Regions from separate parts of the Fructilactobacillus hinvesii genome, predicted to be linked through region 2. Evidence: predicted binding sites of a transcription regulator. Region 2 holds the regulator's gene; the other holds the start of a gene.

Region 1 (3,423 bases), 470 kb from region 2:
TAGGGCCAGTTTAGCTTGGACCGGATTATCGCCAATTCCGACCGTTACGTACAATCCCAATCGTCGCTTAATTTCATGCTGAATCCGTTGCGCTACCGCTCGGGCTGTTTTGCCAAATAAGTGCCAAGAATGCGTCATGTCTAACAACGACTCATCAATCGAATACGGCAATAAATCTTCTTCAGCCGCATATTCAGTAAAGATCCGATTAATCTCTAAATTCTTTTTAATGTACAAGTTCATCCGTGGTGGTACTAACAATAAGCGCTCATCATGCGGAAGTTCGTACTGCCGGTTAACGTTATGTAACCCAAATAGTTGTTTGGCTCGCGGGGAAGCTGCCAGGATCAGCCCACCCTTAGTGTTTGCAGTTTCTGACATCACACATAAAACGGCTGTTAGTGGATTTAAGCCCCGTGCCACGCTCTCACAGCTCGCGTAGAAAGATTTATTATCAATGAAAAAATAGACCCCATGGGGTTCTGCTGCATAGTTCATAATTTCATCTCCCGAACACTTGTTCGGTTATCATTGTACTCTAACCCTCCAGACCTGTAAACGACCATTGCGACATTTGGTATAATTAAAGTGTAATAATTTACTATTTTTACTAGTTTTAATTTGGAGGAAAATCATGTTAAACGCCTATCAAAAGTTTTGGGACAATCTCTTTAACTTTCGTGGAACTGCTACAATTATTGAATTCTGGATTCCATTGATTTTTAACTACATCTTGGCCTTTCTGATTGCCTGGTTGCTGGGGTTGTTAGCTGGAACGGTTTCCGGTCAATTAGTTTCGATCATTTATGGAATCATGTTCTTATTAGCCTGGATTGGGAGTATCTCTGTTACCGTCCGCCGGTTCCATGATTCAAATCATTCTGGTTGGTGGTTTTGGATCCAAATCATTCCTGTAATTGGTGATTTTTGGTTACTAATTCTCTTAATCATTCCTACCAATCATGCCAGTCGGTGGCGCTAACCAAAAACAGCCCTAGTTAGAAAATGCTAACTAGGGCCGTTTTTTTATGCTAATTAATTAAAGACCATTCCACCATCAATTAAGAGGGATTGTCCCGTCATGTAATTTGAATCGGGACCAGCGAGATAAGAAACACAACCCGCTACGTCTTCTGGTTGTGAAAGCCGTTTTAAAGCGATGTCTTTGGCAAATTGTTCCATGCCCCATTCAAACGGCTTGCCGGCTTTATCAGCCACTTGTTGCGCAATGTCGTTCATCATTGGCGTCACCACAATTCCAGGACAAAAGGCATTCACAGTGATCCCATCGTCTGCCAGTTCCTTGGCAGTAGTTTCTGTAATCCCCCGAATCGCAAACTTAGTGGAGCCATAAACGGTTAAGTTCGGGTTCCCCGTCATTCCCGCTTGTGAAGAAGCGTTAATGATCTTACCAGAATGACCTAACTTTTTGAACATCGTAGCTGCAGCTTGGATGCCCCACACCGTTCCCCCAACGTTAATCCGTTCTGCTTCTGCCAAAACTTCCGGAGTAACTTCAAAAATTGGGGTCGTCGGAGCTACTCCAGCATTGTTGACCATGACGTTAAAATCACCAAAGTGGTCATAGGCCTTTTGCACGGCAGCAAACACTTCATCACGTTCGGCAACGTCAGCTTGAATTGCAATTGCATCCCCGTGATCATTTTGAATTTCTTTGGCGACTGCTTCCACCTTATCGAGCGTCCGCCCCACTAAGGCGACTGCAAAGCCATCGTGGTGCAACCGTTTTGCGATTGCTTCTCCAATTCCCTGTCCTGCTCCGGTAATTAAAGCAACTTTTTTCATGTCCATTCCTACTTTCTTTTAAATTAATGGTTTCATTATACCTTAATTTGTTAATAAGTGCACAAAGAAATTAACTTTAAAAAAGGTGGTTGGAATTCCATCGAATCCCAATCACCTTTTTTAAGGATTTTCCTAGCTTGGTTCAAATCAACAATAAATTAGCTACTTTCCATCCTGTTCCGTGTCGGATTGCAGTACGGTCATAAAGGCTTCCTGTGGAATATCAACCTTTCCAACCGCCTTCATCCGTTTCTTTCCACGTTTTTGTTTTTCCAGCAACTTGGCACGTCGGTCCGGATCACCAGTATGAATCCGAGAAGTAACGTCCTTTCGGTACGCCTTGATATTAGTCCGGGCAATAATCTTGGACCCAATCGCTGCTTGTACAGGAATCTCGAAGTTTTGCCGTGGAATGATTTCCTTTAACTTCCGCACAATGTCACGACTTCGTTCCTCCGCGAACTGCCGGTGGGCAATGAAACTCAACGCGTCTACTTGATCACCGTTTAACAAGATATCCACTTTAACCAAGTCACTGGCGTGATAACCATCCACCTCGTAATCCAATGAGGCATACCCCTTAGTACTGGACTTGAGCTTGTCAAAGAAATTAAAAATAATTTCTGACAGCGGCATTTGGTAAATCACGTTAACCCGCGCATCATCCAGGTACTCCATCGTCACAAATTCCCCCCGACGCGCCTGACACAGTTTCATTACGGCACCCACGTAGTCATTGGGAACCATGATGGTGGCCTTCACGTATGGTTCTGCAATGCTTTTAATGGAGGAAACATCCGGCATTTCGGCTGGATTTTCGACTTCGACCATGTTTCCACCAGTTAAATAAACGTGGTAGGTTACTGAGGGAGCCGTCGTAATCAAATCGAGGTTAAATTCGCGTTCCAACCGTTCCTGCACCACGTCCATGTGCAATAAACCTAAGAATCCACAGCGAAAACCAAAGCCCAGCGCTTCTGAAACTTCTGGTTCAAATTCAAGGGAGGCATCGTTTAACTTTAATTTCTCTAATGCTTCTCGTAAATCTTCGAACTTGGCGTTGTCAGTCGGATAAAGTCCCGCATAGACCATCGGAATCATTTCTCGATAACCCGGTAGCGCTTTTTCTGCTGGATGATTGGCCAGCGTAATCGTATCTCCCACCCGAGTCTGGGTGATGTCCTTAATACTAGCGGTTAAATAACCAACATCTCCAGCCATCAAAAAGTCCCGCGGAAGCGGTTTAGGTGAGTTCACCCCCACCTCAGTTACTTCGTACTCGCTCCCACTGTTCATCAAGCGAATCCGATCTCCGGCCTTCACAACACCCTCAAAAATCCGGACGCTAAGGACTACACCCCGATAATCATCGTAAATGGAGTCAAAGACCAATCCCTTCAAGGGTGCATCGATTTCACCAGTGGGTGCTGGAATTTTAGCCACAATTTCTTCCAACAATTTGTCTACATTTAACCCGGTTTTAGCACTAATTTCGACCGCATCACTGGTATCAAGGCCAATCACGTCCTCAATTTCTTGTTTGACCCGTTCTGGTTCTGCTGAGGGGAGATCAACCTTGTTAATGACTGGTAAAATTTCTAGGTCATCATCAAGCGC
Region 2 (3,423 bases):
TTTACCGACCCCGTTGGGACCGAAAACCGCCACTCGATAGCCGCGCCGGAGGTGAAGTTCAATCGGATAGCTGAGCTGAGTTGTGTAGCCAATCCCCAGTTGTTCGACGTCAAGCACTACTTCGCCACTTTTTCGTTCCGGTTGAAACTGGAAGTGGGCGGTGGCATGTTCTGGATGAGGTTTTTCCACCCGGTCGAGTTTAGCCAGCTGTTTTTGCCGGGACTGGGCTCGTTTAGTGGTTGAAGCGCGCACCAAGTTCTTTTGGATAAATTCTTCATCCTTTTTGATTTGGTGCTGTTGTTTTTCGTATTGCTTTGCGGCCACTGCTTGCTGGTGCTGCTTTTCTTTCACAAAAAAACTGTAGTTTCCGGAGTAGTGCGTCAGCCGACCGTGTTCGAGGTCCTCGATTTCATTGACAACCTGATCGAGAAAGTACCGATCGTGAGAAACCACCAGCAGCGCTCCTCCGTACGATTTTAAGAAGTTCTCCAGCCACGCCGTAGTTTCCATGTCGATGTGGTTAGTTGGTTCGTCTAGAATCAAAAGATCGGGTTTTTCTAACAGAAGCTTGGCCAAGGCCACTCGAGTTTGCTGACCACCAGACAGTTCGTTAATCGGACGATTTTGGTCAGCCGTGGTAAAACCAAACGCACTCATGATGGTCCGAATCTCTGCGTGGTAACCGTAACCGTTTTGGCGGGTAAAGTCAGCTTGCAGTTGGTCATATGTTTTGGAAATTGTTGCTAACCGCTCAGGATCGTTGCTCACGTCCGATTGACTCATTTCAAGTTCTAATTGATGTAGGCGTTTTTCGGTTTGAATTAAAGTAGAAAAGGGTAGTTCTAACTCGGCTTCGATGGTTCGGTTTGAATGAAGACCGGTATTTTGAGGGAGATAACCAATTGACAGCCCTTGTTTAGTAGTTACGTGGCCCTCACTAGCAGTTTGGGGATCAACGAGTAGTTTTAAAAGTATTGATTTTCCCGCCCCGTTTTGACCCACCAGTCCGATGTGACTGTGGTCGTTGATGGTGAGGTTTAGATTGTCAAAAATGGCGGTCCCGTTAAAACGTTTCGTCAGGTGTTGTGCCTGTAAGATAATCATGATGATTCCTCCTTTCGCCATCTTATCATATTTTGCCCGTTTTTAATTCCAACGGGAACGAAACCATTCACAAGCACTCCCAAGCTGGAGCTTGCTGGGCACGGCAAGAAGCACCCTCTACATTAAAGAAGTCCGGCGGCTTTAACGAGCAAATTCACAAGCTGGAACTTTGTGGTAAAATGAGAAAAGGAAAAGTACGACTAACTTGAAGGAGGCCATCAACTAATGGCAGAAGTGAAAATTCCCCGCGCAACCGCAAAGCGGTTACCATTGTATTACCGCTACTTAAATATTTTACACGATGGAGGCAAAACGCGGGTTTCATCGACTGAACTAGCCGATGCAATTCACGTTGATTCCGCCACCATCCGCAGAGATTTTTCTTATTTTGGTGCCCTCGGCAAACGAGGATACGGATATGATGTTGACAATCTCTTGGAGTTTTTTAAAAACATTCTGCACCAGGACCGTTTAACCAACGTGGCCCTGGTCGGAGTCGGCAATTTGGGGCACGCCCTGTTGAACTTTAACTTTCACCAGGATAGTAACATCCGCATTTCCGCTGCCTTTGACGTGAACCCGAAGAACGTGAACACGATCCAAGGGGGAGTGCCCATTTATCCAATGGATCAGATGATTAAGCAACTGCGTGACCAACAAATTAGTGTGGCCATTTTGACTGTCCCCACCAACGTGGCTCAGGATGTGGCAGATCAGGTTTCTGAAGCAGGTGTGAAGGGGATTTTGAACTTTACCTCCCGGCGTTTAAACGTGGACGCTGGAATTCGGGTTCACAATGTTGACCTCACCAACGAACTGCAAACTTTAATTTATTTTATTGATCATTACGATCATGCCGGCGAAGACTAAGAGTTACTGTTGCAGTAACTCTTTTTTTGAAGCTAAATTCTTGCATTTTGCTGCGGGGGAGCTTATATTAAATAATGTAATTAGCACTTGAAGAGTTTGAGTGCTAAAACGTTACTTTATTGGAGGGATTTAAGATGTTACAACCAATTGGAGATCGTGTCATTATTGAAGTTCAAGACCAACCGGAAGAAACGGTCGGTGGCATTGTATTAGCAGAAAACGCTAAGGAAAAGCCAACCCAAGGAAAGGTCGTTGCGGTTGGAACGGGCCGGATTCTTGATAACGGTGAAAAGGTTGCTCCCGTGGTTAACGAAGGCGACGTTGTTGTATTTGATAAGTACGCTGGGACGAAGGTTAACGATGGGGATCAAGAATACCTGGTCATGCATGAAAGTGACCTCCTCGCAATCGTTAAATAAAGCAAATTAACAATCAAAATTAATTAGTAAGTTTCAATTAATTAATATGAGGTGAATAAAAATGGCTAAAGAATTAAAGTTTTCAGATGACGCTCGGAGCGCCATGCTTAAAGGTGTTGACAAGTTAGCTGACACAGTTAAAACGACGATGGGACCAAAGGGTCGGAACGTGGTTTTGGAAGAAACTGCCGGAGATCCAACCATCACGAACGACGGGGTGACGATTGCTAAAGCAATTAGTTTACCAGATCACTTCGAAAATATGGGAGCTAAGTTAGTTTCTGAAGTTGCTTCTAAGACGAACGATGTGGCCGGGGACGGAACCACGACTGCCACAGTTTTAACGCAAGCCATCGTTAAAGAAGGAATGAAGAACGTGACTGCTGGTGCTAACCCAGTTGGTGTGCGCCGTGGAATTGAAAAGGCAACCAAGGCAGCCGTTGACAGCTTACACAAGATGAGTCACAAAGTGGAAAGCAAAGACGACATTGCCCAAATTGCTTCGATTTCTTCTGCAAGTAAACAAGTGGGTAGTTTGATTGCCGATGCTATGGAAAAAGTTGGTAACGATGGAGTAATTACCATCGAAGACTCCAAGGGAGTAGAAACCAGCTTGGACGTGGTTGAAGGAATGGAATTTGACCGTGGTTACATGTCACAATACATGGTAACCGATCAAGAAAAGATGGAAGCTGACTTAGACAACCCATACATCTTGATTACTGACAAAAAGATTAACAACATGCAAGACATCATGCCATTGTTACAATCCGTTGTGGAACAAGGTCGTTCCCTCTTGATGATTGCTGATGACATTGGTGGTGAAGTTCTGCCAACCTTAGTTTTGAATAAGATGCGGGGAACGTTTAACGTGGTTGCTGTCAAAGCCCCTGGCTTTGGTGACCGGCGGAAAGCACAATTACAAGACATTGCTACGTTAACGGGTGCAACTGTAATTAGTGATGACTTGGGATTAGACTTAAAGGATACGACGATTGATCAACTCGGCCAATCCAATAAAGTAAACGTT

The links. The regulator Rex, encoded in region 2, represses fermentation and respiration genes when NADH is low (regulators of the CRP and FNR family bind a similar motif). The targets are predictions, from matches to a motif close to TTGTGAANTANTTCACAA.
Region 1: the regulator Rex is predicted to act here: its motif matches at 1,854-1,871, upstream of M3M39_RS04405 ((S)-acetoin forming diacetyl reductase).

The regions. Positions count from the first base shown of each region.
Region 1 is NZ_CP097118.1:883,559-886,981, reverse strand. It holds gene M3M39_RS04415 (Y-family DNA polymerase) at 1-498, opposite strand, end outside; gene M3M39_RS04410 (DUF805 domain-containing protein) at 635-982, shown strand; gene M3M39_RS04405 ((S)-acetoin forming diacetyl reductase) at 1,036-1,806, opposite strand; gene lepA (translation elongation factor 4) at 1,969-3,423, opposite strand, start outside.
Region 2 is NZ_CP097118.1:1,349,010-1,352,432, reverse strand. It holds gene M3M39_RS06875 (ABC-F family ATP-binding cassette domain-containing protein) at 1-1,104, opposite strand, end outside; gene M3M39_RS06870 (redox-sensing transcriptional repressor Rex) at 1,330-1,974, shown strand; gene groES (co-chaperone GroES) at 2,109-2,393, shown strand; gene groL (chaperonin GroEL) at 2,455-3,423, shown strand, end outside.